One region of the Streptomyces sp. NPDC051219 genome, then DNA from elsewhere that is predicted to be linked to it. Evidence: riboswitches for the same ligand, from Rfam matches in the RefSeq annotation. Region 1 holds a riboswitch; the other holds the start of a gene.

Region 1 (7,767 bases):
CCAACGCCGAGGAAGCTCAGGGCGGCTTCCGTCAGGACGTTGGTGGGAATCATCAGCGTCGCGTAGACGGTGATCGGGGCCACCAGGTTCGGCAGCAGCTCCCGGAAGAGGATGTACACCCGGCCCGCGCCGAGGCTGCGCGCGGCCTCGACGTACTCCCGCTCGCGGAGCGAGAGCGTCTGGCCCCGGACGATGCGGCCGATGTACGGCCAGCCGAAGAAGCCGATCACCAGCACGAGGACGGCGATGCGCAGCCCCGAACCGGAGAAGCCGAACAGCTCGTTCGGGATGACCGAGATCAGGGCGATGATGAAGAGCAGCTGCGGGAAGGCGAGCAGCAGGTCCATCACCCGGCTGATCGCCGCGTCGACCCAGCCTCCGAAGTAGCCGGCCATGACGCCGAATACGGTGCCCATCGCGACCGCGACGAAGGCCGACAGGAAGGCGACGAGAAGCGAGATGCGAGCTCCGTAGACCACGCGGCTGAAGACGTCTCGGCCGTTGACCGGTTCAACCCCGAAGAGGAACTCGGAACTGATGCCGCCCCAGTCGCCGATCGGGGTACCCAGCAGCGGGTCGATCTGGTCCTCGTGCAGCTCCTCCGGCGGGTGGCCGAGCAGGCTCACGATCAGCGGAGCGAATATCGCGACCAGAATCAGCAGCAGCACCACGACGCCGCCGGCCAGGGCGACTTTGTCGCGCTTCAGCCGGATCAGGGCGATCTTCCACGGGGACCGTCCCTCGATCGCCTTCTGGGGAACATCGGCGGCGACGTCGACGGCTGCGGTCTCGGCCGCGCTCGTGTCGTGCAGTGGTGCCGTCATCGGTGTGGGGACCCCTCTCGGCCGACGGTGGCCGGCCCATGCCCGCCGCTGTGGCGGCTTCGTTCACATCAATGGTGCAAATCGTGCGCGTGGTGCGAAAATTGCTCGATGGAGCAGCTCGTGCACCGGACCGTCGGGTCCTTGTTGCGGGAGTCTTCAACGCTGCCGCGATCACCCGCCAGACCTGTCGGGGAATGGATGCGTAACCGTGATGTGGCCAGGGGACTTCCGTTATCCGGACGCAATGATCGGCTCAGCGGAGCAAGACCGCCCGTAACGCCCGGATCGGACACGAAAAACAACGCGTGCTGGTTGCGCGGGAATTGTCCTGGGCGGGGAAGTGGCCGGGGCTGGGAGCGATGTGGGGCCGCGAGGGAGCGGTGTGGGGCTCGGGCGGGCTACGGGACGGCCTCCGGGCACCGGGGGGAGACCCGAACGGGTGCGGCAGGGACGGCCCCTGGGCGTCAGTACGTGCCCGGGTAGCCCGAGGCCGCCGGGGGCGCCGCAGCAGGCTGGTGCGCCTCGCGGTCGTAGAACGGGCGGGCCTTCGCCCGCAGCCACATCGCCACCGGGTCGTACTCGTCGGACATCGCGACCGTGGAGACCGGCAGCCCGTCCGGGACGGCGCCGATCGACTGCTGCATCATCACGCGTACCGCCTCCACCGAGGGCGCGGTCGTGTCGTAGAGATCGAGGCCGATGGCCAGGTACGGGCTGCCGAGCGCGGGCTGCACCCAGGCGCGGCGCAGCGACCGGACGGGGCCGGTGCGATGGGCGTTCTGCGTGAGCTGGGCGTAGAACTGCGGGATCTCGATGGCGGGTTCGGACAGCCGGAGCGGTCCGGCCGGCATCCGGTCCAGCCCGGTGGCGATCCGGCGCAGGTCCGCCCACGGGATGCCGACGCCGCCGCCGGGGGCGTGCGGGTTGAGCCAGATCCCCCAGCCGTCGGGATAGAGCGCGCGGGCGACGTCGAGGCCGGTGACGACCTCACAGGCGCGGTTCCAGCCGCTGGCGGCGAGTTCCTGGGCGGAGGTGACGCAGGGCGCGTAACCGAGCCCGTCCACCTCCATGTTCCCGTACTGGGCATCGGGGGACCCGGCCTGCCCGTGCCAGAGCAGCATCCAGACCTGGCCGGTCGTGGGGTCGGCGAGAGCGTGCAGCAGCGCCTCGTAGGCGTCGTAGCGCCCGGGCGTCACCTGGCGCAGCATGTGCTCGACCTGCCCGGCCGCCGCCGTGCCTGACGCACTCACCCGGAACCCGCCCCTCTTCCGTCCACCGTGCCGGCCCGCGGTCACGGGGCCGACGGCCGCATTCGGTGCACACTCGTGCGGCCAGGTCATCAAACCAGCTTAAGCGGGAGTCCTGACACCGACTTGACGCAGGACTTCTCGCCCGCGCCGTCGCGCGAGCTGGAGAGACGCTTGTGGACAGGCTACGGAGCGTCCGGCCGAGGACGCCGGTAGAACGGCTGCACCCGGTCCAGCATCCAGTCCCCCACCGGGTCCTGGGCCACGTCGAGCAGGACGAGGTTGACCGGCCACGGCACCTCGGCCCGGCCCAGCGCCCGGCCCAGAGCATCCATCGGGGCATTGCGCTCGGCGGGTTCCCAGGCCAGCAGCTCGATGCCGACGAACAGCACCGGGGCGTCACCTTCGATGCTGGCCAGGCAGCGCCGGGCGGAGAGCACCGTGCCGGACGCCTCGAACTCGGCCGCCGCCGCGGCCAGGAAGTCGAGCGGGTCGTCCTGCCAGTCCGGCTCGAAGAGCCGTACCCGGCCACCACTGGCCGCCCCTCCCCCGGGACCTCCGGACGGGGAGGGACCCCCGAGTGGCGCAGCGCCGACCCGGCACAGCTCGGCGACAGCCGCGGGCGGCAGCGGCACGCCCACCGCGCCGTCCGGGTTCACGGCGATGCCCAGCTGCGGCGGCAGGCCACGGGCGAACTCCCGGGCGGGCGCGACGGTGAACGGCATGTGAGAACCGGCGCAGTGCAGGAACTGCTGCTCGGAGCTGAAGACGGGTACGTACGCGGCGCCGTGGATGTCCATGGTGGGCAGGTCGAGATCCCGGCTGTCGGGACCGCCTCCGTTCGGCAGAGGTACCCAGACGTGGCTGCGCCCCAGGACCTCGATCAGCCGGCCGCCCGCGGACGGGTTGCCGACCGAGGCGGCCAGCACCTCCTCGAGCTCGTTGCCCGGCCAGCCGCCGTACGGAGCGCCCTGCGCCGGAATGTGCATGTCCACCGGAGTCCCTTTCCCACCACGCTGCCGCGCTGCCTGCGGGAAAAACCCTAGGTGATGTCCGGCGCGTCATGCCCGGCCGGCCGCCTGCACGCCGCAACACGTGGCGTTCCGCGACTGGCCGCGCCGTGAAGGGCCTGAACGAGCTGAGCGACCCGACCTGCCCGAGCGAGCTGACCGAGCCGAACGACCTGACCGGCCTGACGCGTCGGATTCCCCCGTGACGTCCCGCGGCGTCACTCGCCCCGGTCGTCGGCGGGCACGAAGCCGATCCGCCGCAGCGCCCCCGCCGCGCTCCGGTCCAGCAGCACCGCCGAGGTGCAGCCGGCCGGCAGCCGGCCCTTCTCCGCGTCGCGCACGAGCCGGCCCACGGCCCGCCGGTGCCGGGCGAAGGCGTAGCCGGAGACCCCACGGCCTCGCTCGGCCTGGCCCTCCAGGGCGACCTCGGGGGTCACGTCGAGCAGCAGGACATGGAGCGCGCGCCCCCGGCGCCGGGCCTCGCGGGCCAGGAGCCTGCGCACCCACGCCTGCGTACCGCAGTCGTGCACGACGACGCTCTCGCCCGAGCGGAGCGCCCCCCACAGGCCCGAGTAATGCGCGATGCGCACCAGGGGCCGGTAGACGGCGTACGGCAGGCGGCCGGGCATCCGGTCCTCCCAGCGCTCGCGTACGTCCTGGGAGTCGATGCTGCGCGTCGCCGCGGTCCGCTTGATCAGCGTGCTTTTGCCGCTGCCCGGCAGACCGGAGACGACCACCACGTCGCCCGTCGCGAAATCGAGGCCGTGCGGGCTGCGCCCGGCCCGCCCCCGCAGGTCGCGGACTACCGGCTCGGGCCGTCCGAGCGCCTTCCGCACCGGCACACCGGGCTGTGCGGGCATCGCGCCGGCGACCCCCGCGGTCGTCGCATACGCCCCAGGCCTCGTCACAGTGATCGTCCTCCCCCAGTCGGGTCACTCGTACCCATGTCCACCGAGTGTAAAGAAACGGTAATGAGGTACAAGCGTTTTGCCGTTCGCGCCGGTTTGGGGCCGGGCCCCCCACACTGCTCCGATGCGTGCAATGATGTCCGCGCCAACTGCATAACGGCCGCTTGAATCCGCGCGGGAGAGTCCTGGCCACTGTGTGCGCCGGGCGCCGAAGGAGCAAGTCCCTCCCTTGAATCTCTCAGGCCCCGTACCGCGCGGGCGAGGCACATCTGAAAAGCGGGCCGCTGCCAGGTGGCTCCACCCAAGGTGCAAGTCACGACCGACGTTCAGCCATATGGTTCAGCCATATTTACGCACGGTCGTGGTGAACCTCTCAGGTTCCGATGACAGATGGGGAGGAAAGTCCTCGTCGGCCATGCCCTGGGAGCCACCCCTATGACGAACACCCCCCGCCTGACTGCCCTCGATGCCGTGCATCGCTCGCTGGGCGCGACCATGACCGATTTCGCGGGCTGGGACATGCCGCTTCGGTACGGCAGTGAACGCGACGAGCACAACGCGGTCCGCACCAAGGCCGGTCTCTTCGACCTCTCGCACATGGGCGAGATCACGGTCACGGGTCCGCAGGCCGCAGACTGCCTGGACTTCTCTCTGGTCGGCAACATCGGCGGTGTCGCCGTGGGCCGCGCCCGCTACACCATGATCTGCGACGAGGACGGCGGCATCCTCGACGACCTGATCGTCTACCGCCTCGGTGAGACCGAGTACATGGTCGTCGCCAACGCCTCCAACGCCCAGACGGTGCTGGACGCCATCGCCGCCCGCGCCGGGGAGTTCGACGCCGAGGTCCGCGACGACCGTGACGCATACGCGCTGATCGCCGTCCAGGGTCCCGAGTCTCCCGGCATCCTGAAGTCGCTGACCGACGCCGACCTGGACGGGCTGAAGTACTACGCGGGCCTGCCCGGCACGGTCGCCGGCGTCCCCGCGCTGATCGCCCGTACCGGCTACACCGGCGAGGACGGCTTCGAGCTGTTCGTCGCCCCGCAGTACGCCGAGAAGCTGTGGCAGGCCCTGACCGAGGCGGGCGCCCCCGTAGGCCTCGTCCCGGCCGGACTGTCCTGCCGCGACACGCTCCGCCTGGAGGCCGGCATGCCGCTGTACGGGCACGAGCTGACCACCGCGCTGACGCCGTTCGACGCGGGCCTCGGCCGGGTCGTCAAGTTCGAGAAGACCTCCAACGGAGGCAACTTCGTCGGCCGCGCCGCCCTGGAGGCCGCCGCCGAGCGCGCCGCGACCAACCCGCCGCGCAAGCTGGTCGGCCTGATCGCCGAGGGCCGCCGGGTCCCCCGCGCCGGCTTCTCCGTCGTCGCGGACGGCAAGGTCGTCGGAGAGGTCACTTCGGGCGCCCCGTCCCCGACCCTCGGCAAGCCGATCGCCATCGCGTACGTGGACGCGGCACACGCCGAGCCCGGCACCTCCGGGGTGGGCGTCGACATCCGCGGTACCCATGAGCCGTACGAGGTTGTGGCGCTCCCCTTCTACAAGCGCCAGAAGTGACCTCGCGCACACCCGCGCGTCTCACTCTTCAAGACGACAGTCCACCAGCACTCCCCCGCATCCAGGAGAATCAGGCCATGAGCAACCCCCAGCAGCTGCGTTACAGCAAGGAGCACGAGTGGCTGTCGGCCGCCGAGGACGGCGTCTCGACGGTCGGCATCACGGAGTTCGCCGCGAACGCGCTCGGCGACGTCGTCTTCGCCCAGCTCCCTGAGGTGGGCGCCACCGTCGCCGCCGGCGAGACCTGCGGCGAGCTGGAGTCGACCAAGTCCGTCAGCGACCTCTACTCCCCCGTGTCCGGTGAGGTCACCGAGATCAACCAGGACGTCGTCGACGACCCGTCGCTCGTGAACACCGCCCCGTACGAGGGTGGATGGCTGTTCAAGGTGCGCGTCTCGGACGCGCCGGACGATCTGCTCTCCGCCGACGAGTACGCCACCCTCTCCGGCAACTGACACCCCAGGGACCGTGATGTCTTCGAAGTCGCTTCTCAACACCTCCCTCCACGAGCTGGACCCGGACGTCGCCGCTGCTGTCGACGCCGAGCTCCACCGCCAGCAGTCCACCCTCGAGATGATCGCCTCGGAGAACTTCGCTCCGGTCGCGGTCATGGAGGCGCAGGGCTCGGTTCTCACCAACAAGTACGCCGAGGGCTACCCGGGCCGCCGCTACTACGGCGGCTGCGAGCACGTCGACGTGGTCGAGCAGATCGCGATCGACCGCATCAAGGCGCTGTTCGGCGCCGAGCACGCCAACGTCCAGCCGCACTCGGGCGCCCAGGCCAACGCGGCGGCGATGTTCGCGCTGCTGAAGCCGGGCGACACGATCATGGGTCTGAACCTCGCCCACGGCGGGCACCTGACCCACGGCATGAAGATCAACTTCTCCGGCAAGCTCTACAACGTGGTCCCGTACCACGTCGACGACGAGACCGGCCAGGTCGACATGGGCGAGGTCGAGCGCCTGGCCAAGGAGTCCCGGCCGCAGCTGATCGTCGCCGGCTGGTCCGCCTACCCGCGCCAGCTGGACTTCGCGGCGTTCCGCCGGATCGCCGACGAGGTCGGCGCGTACCTGATGGTGGACATGGCCCACTTCGCCGGCCTGGTGGCCGCGGGCCTGCACCCGAACCCGGTGCCGCACGCCCACGTCGTCACCACCACCACCCACAAGACCCTCGGTGGTCCGCGCGGCGGTGTGATCCTCTCCACGCAGGAGCTGGCGAAGAAGATCAACTCCGCCGTGTTCCCCGGCCAGCAGGGCGGGCCCCTGGAGCACGTCATCGCGGCGAAGGCGGTCTCCTTCAAGGTCGCCGCGTCCGAGGAGTTCAAGGAGCGCCAGCAGCGCACCCTCGAGGGCGCCCGCATCCTCGCCGAGCGCCTGGTGCAGCCCGACGTCACCGAGCACGGCGTGTCCGTCCTCACCGGCGGTACGGACGTCCACCTGGTCCTCGTCGACCTGCGGAACTCCGAGCTCGACGGCCAGCAGGCCGAGGACCGGCTCCACGAGCTGGGCATCACGGTCAACCGGAACGCCATCCCGAACGACCCCCGGCCGCCGATGGTCACCTCGGGTCTGCGCATCGGTACGCCGGCACTGGCCACGCGCGGTTTCGGCGCCGACGACTTCACCGAGGTCGCCGACATCATCGCCGAGGCGCTGAAGCCGTCGTACGACAGTGAGTCGCTGAAGGCCAGGGTCTCCGCCCTCGCCGCGAAGCACCCGCTGTACCCGTCGCTGTGAACTGGTGACATTGCTCGCCCCCGTCGGCTTGAGCTCCGTACGAGCCTGACCCGTACGAGCCCGTTGATCGTGACGGATTCACCGTAGGGCGGCGACGTGATGGCCCGGCCTGAGTTGTCCACAGGCCGGGCCATTCGTACGACTGGACGACCCGGGCCCGACCGGCCCGGTCCGCGATCACGACCAGGATTCGGACACGCGCGCGGATCGGGACCCCGACCGCACCGGACCGGTCCCTGCCCGACACCCGGCCGAGGCGTTTCTGTCATCCGCTCGCGTTAGGCTCGACTTCTACAAACACTCCTTACCCGAACCTCCCACCACGAGCAGACAAGGGAGTCCGCCACCGTGGCCATCTCCGTCTTCGACCTCTTCTCCATCGGCATCGGCCCGTCCTCTTCGCACACGGTCGGCCCGATGCGGGCGGCACGGATGTTCGTCGGCCGCCTCAAGAAGGACGGCCTGCTCGCGCAGACCG
Region 2 (7,767 bases), on a different contig from region 1:
ACCATTTCCAACTGCCTGGTGAAAAGTACCGATGATTTTCGGCCGTCCGGCTCAGCCGAAGTCCTCCAGGTCGGGGCGCACAGCTGCCCGAGAATCGGGACGAAATGCCTGCAGAGCGAGGCCCGATTCCGCCTTGTCGGCAATACGCGGGACAGCTAGCTGAAACACTGCGTGAACACGGGTCATATAAACTCGACAAACGAGGCAGAGAGTTGGCGCCCGGCCATTGCCCCACGGCCCCCCTCTGGCCCCAGAATGCGACAGCGCCGTCCGCACCTGCCACGCTTCACCGTGTCTCCCAAGTGAGAGGCGTCCCACCATGCCGCTGCATGTCCCCCCGGCTCCCGCGCCCGCCTTGCGCAGCGTTCTCGCGGCACTCGGTTCCCCCACCGCCGTCCGCGAAGCCCGCACCCCCGCTCTCCGCGCCGCCCTTGGCCCGCTGAGCCCCGAACTCCCGCTTCCTGTCCACGTGCTGGACCGGATCACGCCGGGCGACCAGCCGCCACGCACCCGGCTCGCCGGATGGCGCTTCCTGATCCATTGCGGCGACCGCCCCGTCGCAGCCGCGGACACCATGCTCACCCCGGACGGATGGGCCTTCGCGCGCTTCTTCGAGGGTCCGTACGTCGGCGCGACGGAACGTGCACTGCGCCAGGCGGAGACAATGACCTCTCACTACCAGCCGCGACTTCTGTCGGTTCCGGAGCTCTACATGCTCACCCTGTGGCTGCACGGCGAGGTGAACGCCGACGCGTCCGCCGGCGGCCCCGCGCCCGCGGATCTGCTGGTGCCCCTGGCCCCCGCACCGCCGGGCATAGCCGCGGACCGGCCGCACCGCGTGGCCGATCTGCTGCCCGTACTGACCCATCGCCTCTCCAAGGTGCCCCTGCTCGGCTCGCCCGCCTGACACGGCAGTCCAGCGCCCCGCGACCGGGCCCGGTCGCGGGGCGCCCTGCTGTCGGCCCCGTCCGGACTAGTCCGGTCCGGCCACTCCGAACCATCCGAAGAGACCGTGCAGTTGAGCTGAACCGTCCGCACGGGTGATGCGTCATTAATCAGTAAGGCAGAGCTGCCGGGAAATCCCTGCGGATTGACGCCTGTAGGGCAACACTGGGGACCGGACCGACCGACTGATTACGGGGGGCGGCCATGAACACCGCATCGAGCCGCAGGACACTCACTACACCGCAGCGAAAGAACGCATCCATGTGCCAGCACCAGCCACCGTGCCCGTCAGCCGACTCCGCCGACCGGGAGGCGGCGCATGTCGTTGCGCACCACCCGGAACAGGGCTGGAGCCTGCTGTGCAACGGAGTCCTCCTGTTCGAGGACACCGGTGAGCTGCTGCCGGACGGGCAGATCATCGCCCCGCACCGGCCGCTTCAGGTCATGAAGGCCGCCTGACCCCGCCGGGCGGGCGTACTGCGAACCACGAACAGCACGACGAAGGGCCGGCCCGGAGACTCTCCGAACCGGCCCTGACGCACGCCCGCGGGCCGACGCGTCGGACGCGTCAGTTGTCGTACTCGTCCAGCGGCGGGCAGGAGCAGACGAGGTTGCGGTCGCCGAAGGCGCCGTCGATCCTGCGCACCGGCGGCCAGTACTTGTCCGCCGCCGAGACGCCGGCCGGGAAGACCGCCTCCTCACGGGTGTACGCGTGGTCCCACTCCCCGCCCAGCGCGGCCGCCGTGTGCGGCGCGTGATGCAGCGGGTTGTCGTCGGCCGGCCACTCGCCCGAGGCGACCCGCTCGATCTCGCCGCGGATCGCGATCATCGCCTCGCAGAAGCGGTCGAGCTCTCCGAGGTCCTCGCTCTCGGTCGGCTCGATCATCAGCGTGCCCGCCACCGGGAACGACATCGTCGGCGCGTGGAACCCGTAGTCGATCAGTCGCTTGGCGATGTCGTCCACGCTGACGCCGGTGGCCTTGGACAGCGGCCGCAGGTCCACGATGCACTCGTGGGCGACCAGCCCGTTAGGGCCGGTGTACAGCACGGGGTAGTGCGGCTCCAGCCGCTTGGCGATGTAGTTGGCGCCGAGCACCGCGACCTGGGTGGCGCGCTTGAGGCCCTCGCCGCCCATGAGGCGTACGTACGCCCAGGAGATCGGCAGGATGCCCGCGGAGCCCCAGGGAGCGGCGGAGATCGGGCCGACACCCGTCTCCGGTCCCGCGGTCGGCTGCAGCGGGTGGTTCGGCAGGTACGGGGCGAGGTGCGCCCGGACACCGACCGGGCCGACGCCCGGACCGCCGCCGCCGTGCGGGATGCAGAAGGTCTTGTGCAGGTTGAGGTGCGAGACGTCGCCGCCGAACTTGCCCGGCCGGGCCACGCCCACCAGTGCGTTGAGGTTGGCGCCGTCCACGTACACCTGGCCGCCCGCGTCGTGCACGGCGGCGCAGATGTCGGCGACGTGCTCCTCGAACACGCCGTGCGTGGACGGGTACGTGATCATGAGCACGGCGAGCTCGTCGCGGTACTGCTCGATCTTGGCGCGCAGGTCCTCGGCGTCCACCTCGCCGTCGTCGGCGGTCTTGACGACGACGACCGTCATCCCGGCCATCACGGCGCTGGCCGCGTTCGTGCCGTGCGCGGAGGACGGGATCAGGCAGATGGTGCGCTGGGTGTCGCCATTGGCCCGGTGGTACGCCCGTACGGCCAGCAGGCCCGCGAGCTCGCCCTGCGAGCCGGCGTTGGGCTGGATCGACACCTTGGCGTACCCGGTGACCTCGGCAAGGCGCTCCTCCAGCTCACGGATGAGCGTGAGGTAGCCCTGCGCCTGGTCCACGGGGGCGAACGGGTGCAGCGCCGCGAACTCCGGCCAGGTCACCGGCTCCATCTCGGTGGTCGCGTTGAGCTTCATGGTGCAGGAGCCCAGCGGGATCATGCCCCGGTCCAGCGCGTAGTCCCGGTCCGCGAGCTTCCGCAGGTACCGCAGCATCGCGGTCTCGGAGCGGTGCTGGTGGAAGACCGGGTGGGTGAGGAAGTCGTCCGTCCGCAGCAGGCCCTCGGACAGCGTGTCCGCCCCGGCCGCGTCCAGTGCCTCGATGTCGGCCTCGACCCCGAAGGCGGCCCAGACAGCCGTGATCTCGGTGCGGCCGGTGGTCTCGTCGCACGCGATGGAGACGTGGTCGGCGTCGACCAGCCGCAGGTTGACCCCGCCCTCACGGGCGGCGGCCACGACTGCGTCGGCCCGGCCCGGCACCCGTACGGTCAGCGTGTCGAAGTACGCACCGTGCACGACCTCGGCGCCGCCGGCCCGCAGGCCCTCGGCAAGCAGCGTGGCGTAGCGGTGGGTGCGCCGCGCGATCCCCCGCAGCCCGTCCGGGCCGTGGTAGACGGCGTACATTCCGGCCATCACCGCAAGCAGGACCTGCGCGGTACAGATGTTGCTGGTCGCCTTCTCGCGGCGGATGTGCTGCTCGCGAGTCTGCAGCGCCAGCCGGTACGCCTTGTTGCCATCGGCGTCCACGGAGACACCTACCAGACGGCCGGGCAGGCTGCGGGCGAACTTGTCGCGTACGGCCATGAAGCCGGCGTGCGGTCCGCCGAAGCCCATCGGCACACCGAAGCGCTGGGTGGTGCCGACCGCGATGTCGGCGCCGAGCTCGCCGGGCGGGACGAGCAGGGTGAGCGCGAGCAGGTCGGCGGCGACGGTGACGATCGCGCCCAGTTCGTGGGCCCGCTCGACGACCGGCTTGAGGTCGCGGACCTCGCCGGAGGCGCCGGGGTACTGCAGCAGTACGCCGAAGACTCCTCGCTCGGCGACCTCTGCCGGGATGCCCTGGGACAGGTCGGCGACGACGACCTCGACCCCGGTCGGTTCGGCGCGGGTCTCGATCACGGCGATGGTCTGCGGGAGCGTGTCGGCGTCGACCAGGAAGACGCCCTCCTTGACCTTGCCCACCCGCCGGGAGAGCGACATCGCCTCGGCGGCCGCGGTGCCCTCGTCGAGCAGGGAGGCGCCGGAGGTCGGCAGCCCGGTCAGCTCGGCGACGACGGTCTGGAAGTTCAGCAGCGCCTCGAGGCGGCCCTGCGAGATCTCCGGCTGATACGGCGTGTAGGCGGTGTACCAGGCCGGGTTCTCCATCACGTTGCGGAGGATCACCGGCGGGGTGAAGGTGCCGTAGTAACCGAGCCCGATCATCGGGGCGAGCACCTGGTTGCGCTCCGCGAGGGAGCGCAGTTCGGCGAGCACCTCGGCCTCGGAGCGGGCGTCCGGAAGGCGGAGCGTTTCTGCGCTCTTGATCACGTCGGGTACCGCAGCGGCCGTGAGCTCGTCGAGCGAGCCGTAGCCGACCTGGGCGAGCATCTTCGCCTGCGCCTCGGCATCGGGGCCGATGTGGCGGTGCTCGAAGGGAATGCCACGCTCCAGCTGGGAGAGCGGAATGCGGTTGGCGGTCATCGGGAGGCCTCCTGGTCTGACGCGACCTGCGAGGGGCACCACGGCGCGGGTGCCCGGACGGCCTCCCCCTCTGTCATCTCAACCTGAGAGTTTCACCGGCCCGCCGAGGCGCGCCGGCTTTCACCGTCGGTGAGGAGGGGATCCGGTGTGTACCGCCCGACGCCCGCCCCTGCTTTCCAGAGTGACCTCGTCCGTGCGGTACGTGTGCCTGAGAGATTCCGGGGAGGATTTGCTCCTTCGGCGCCTCCGTCTACTGCATTCGGAGGACTCTCCCGCACGGGGTCAGCAGCCGACAGCCAGCCTACCAGCGCCACCTGCGGAGGTCCCCCGAGTGGCCGCAACCCCAAATGTGCACTTTTGTAGTATTTACGGAGCAGTTGCGACCAATTGGAGGGACCGTGCAGACCGATATCGATCCGCGCAGCCTGATCGGCCGCAAGGCGTTCGACCGTAATGGCACCAAGATCGGCACCATTGACGAGGTCTATCTCGACGATGCCACCGGCATGCCGGAGTGGGCGGCCGTACGCACTGGACTGTTCAGCCGTGACGCGTTCGTGCCGCTGGAGCCCAGCGAAGTGGTCGCGGACGGCCTGCGCGTGCCCTTCGAACGGGCTCTCATCAAGGACGCCCCCGACTTCGGTGTGGGCCGCCATCTCTCCCCGGAACAGGAGCTCCAGCTCTACCACCACTATGGTCTGGACGTCTCGTTCCCCGGAGGGATGGCGGGTCCCCCGTCGCCCTCCGCCCCCTCCCCCGCGGACCGCGACTTCGGCCGGATCGCCGGCACCGAAGACGCCTGATCCGCAACCCGGCCGACGAGAGGCAGCGGATCCGAGGGCTCCAGATCCGGATCATCGACCCGGAACGTCCGCACTCTGCCGGGCTCCGACCCGGGCTCCTCGAACCGCACCGTCACCCGCCCCACCCCGCTCCCCTGCACCCATCCCGCCCCGTACACGGCGTGCCGCACATCGTGTCCGGCAGGCCAGCGCCGCTCGGACGGGGGAGCGGGCCCCTCCCCGGCCTGTGCCCCGGCCCGGCCCCCGGCGTTCGGGCCCTCCACGAGTTCACCGACGGCCTTCCCGGCCTCTTCGCCGCCCTCCGCAGGCTCGGCCGGCTCTCCCGCCGCCTGCGCGAACAGATCCTCCTGGGTGAAGTCCGCCAGGCCGGTGACACCCACGCCCAGCAACCTGACCCCGCCCGTGGTGTCCACCGCCTCGAGCAGTCGTGCGGCGGCCTCGCGCACCACGGTGGGGTCGTCCGTAGGACCCCGGAGCGTCTCGGAACGGGTCAGCGTCGAGAAGTCGTACCGACGCACCTTCAGCACGACCGTACGGCCGGACCGTCCCGCCGCTCGCAGCCGCTGCGTACACCGGTCGGCCAGCCGCTGCACTTCTGTCCGCACCCGCCCCCGGTCGTGCAGGTCGACATCGAACGTGTCCTCGACCGACACCGATTTCGCATCACGCTCGGCGACCACCGGCCGGTCGTCGAGCCCCTGTGCCATCCGGTGCAGCGAGCCGCCGTGTGCCCGGCCCAGCAGCCGGACCAGCTCGTCCTCGCCGGCCTCCGCCAGCTCCGCGATCGTGGTGATGCCGGCACGCCGCAGATGCTCACCGGTGGCCGGGCCCACGCCGGGCAGCGTCCGTACCGGCATGGGGGCCAGCAGCTCGCGCTCGGTTCCGGGCTCGACGACCACAAGGCCGTCCGGTTTGGCCTGTTCCGAGGCAATTTTGGCCAGCATCTTCGACCCCGCGAGCCCCACCGAACCGGTCAGCCCGGTCACGGCCAGGATGTCCCGACGCAGCCGCTCCCCCGCCGCTCTCGCGGACGCCGAGTCATCGGCCGACCCGCCCGCCTCCAGGTCGACGAACGCCTCGTCCAGGCTCAGCGGCTCCACGAGCGGCGACAGCCGGCCGAGCAGCTCCATGACCTGGTCGCTGACCGCGCGGTACAGCGAGAAGCGGGGCACGAGGTAAGCCGCGTGGGGCGCCAGCCGCCGGGCCTGCGCCATGGGCATCGCGGAGTGCACGCCGAAGCGTCTGGCCTCGTACGAGGCGGTGGCGACGACCCCGCGCGGCCCGAGACCGCCGACGACCACCGGTTTGCCGCGCAGGCTGGGCTTCGCTGCCTGCTCGGCGGCGGCGAAGAAGGCATCCATGTCCAGGTGCAGGATTGTGGGCGCGGCTCTCACGTCACCGATGCTGCCCTACGCCACTGACATTGCCCCCGTCACGCGCGCACGGCCTCAGACCGCCTTGTTGCGGCGTCTGGCCAGTTCATCGGCGGGGTGGTGCCCGACCAGCGTCTCGCCGGTGTCGATGCGCTCGCCGTGCAGCTGGGACAGTGCACTCTCGACATCCCGCCACACCACCCCGACAGCGATCCCGAAGATGCCCTGCCCACCTTGGAGGAGGTCGACCACCTCGTCGGGTGAGGTGCACTCATACACCGTCGCCCCGTCGCTCATCAGCGTCATCCGCTCCAGATCCGCGAACCCGCGGGCGCGCAGGTGCTGGACCGCGGTCCGGATGTTCTGAAGGGCGACCCCCGTGTCCAGGAAGCGCTTCACGATCTTGAGGACGACGACGTCCCGGAAGCTGTAGAGCCGCTGGGTACCGGAACCATAGGCGGGCCGCACGCTGGGCTCCACGAGGCCGGTACGCGCCCAGTAGTCGAGCTGTCGGTAAGTGATTCCCGCGGCCGCACACGCGGTCGGGCCGCGGTACCCGACCTGCTCGGTCTGCTCCGCGTCCTGCCCGCCGTCCGCCCCCACCGGTCCCTGCTGACGCCTTGTGGATTCGGCCGCATTGCTGTGAAGCGGATACGGCCCGCCCTCCCCCGGACTTCGTCCAGGGGCACCCCCCGCCGTACCGCCGCCGCTGCTTCTCACGCCGACCCTCCGTCCTTGACCTGCCCTCTCGACGGTAGGCAGTCACCAGGGGTGCGTCAACGATCGCCACACTCGGCACGCCGAGTGATAATCACCCTGAGAGTGGTTTCCCGTACCCCCATGCGGGGAAAGGCTACTCGAATGCGCCGATGGCGCCGGGCGGAAAGCTCACTGACTGTTGGTGCCGAAGTCCTCCGGTGAGATCTGATCGAGGAACTCGCGGAACTTCTCCACCTCGTCCTCCTGCTCGTCCGGGATGGCGATACCGGCATCGTCCAGCACCCCGTCGCTGCCGTAGATCGGCGTACCGGTGCGCAGTGCCAGCGCTATGGCGTCGGAAGGCCGTGCGCTGACCTCCACGCCACTGGCGAAGACCAGCTCCGCGTAGAACACACCCTCCCGCAGATCCGTGATGCGGACCTCGGTGAGTTCCTGTCCCACCGCCTCCAGCACGTCCTTGAACAGATCGTGG

Evidence for each region. Region 1 has a riboswitch for glycine ahead of gcvT (glycine cleavage system aminomethyltransferase GcvT). Riboswitches for the same ligand answer to the same signal wherever they lie in the genome.
Region 2: another riboswitch for glycine. It lies ahead of gcvP (aminomethyl-transferring glycine dehydrogenase); the one in region 1 lies ahead of gcvT (glycine cleavage system aminomethyltransferase GcvT).

What each region holds. Positions count from the first base shown of each region.
Region 1 is NZ_JBFBAS010000021.1:73,780-81,546, forward strand. Features, by position in the region: gene AB0M62_RS22885 (ABC transporter permease) at 1-824, opposite strand, end outside; gene AB0M62_RS22890 (enhanced serine sensitivity protein SseB C-terminal domain-containing protein) at 1,289-2,074, opposite strand; gene AB0M62_RS22895 (enhanced serine sensitivity protein SseB) at 2,257-3,060, opposite strand; gene AB0M62_RS22900 (AAA family ATPase) at 3,300-3,941, opposite strand; glycine riboswitch at 4,155-4,252, shown strand; gene gcvT (glycine cleavage system aminomethyltransferase GcvT) at 4,425-5,549, shown strand; gene gcvH (glycine cleavage system protein GcvH) at 5,627-6,004, shown strand; gene glyA (serine hydroxymethyltransferase) at 6,021-7,289, shown strand; gene AB0M62_RS22920 (L-serine ammonia-lyase) at 7,638-7,767, shown strand, end outside.
Region 2 is NZ_JBFBAS010000010.1:194,576-202,342, forward strand. Features, by position in the region: gene AB0M62_RS15080 (hypothetical protein) at 320-907, shown strand; gene AB0M62_RS15085 (DUF5999 family protein) at 1,207-1,404, shown strand; gene gcvP (aminomethyl-transferring glycine dehydrogenase) at 1,514-4,399, opposite strand; glycine riboswitch at 4,586-4,684, opposite strand; gene AB0M62_RS15095 (PRC-barrel domain-containing protein) at 4,786-5,202, shown strand; gene AB0M62_RS15100 (DNA polymerase IV) at 5,091-6,596, opposite strand; gene AB0M62_RS15105 (MerR family transcriptional regulator) at 6,651-7,295, opposite strand; gene AB0M62_RS15110 (bifunctional nuclease family protein) at 7,464-7,767, opposite strand, start outside.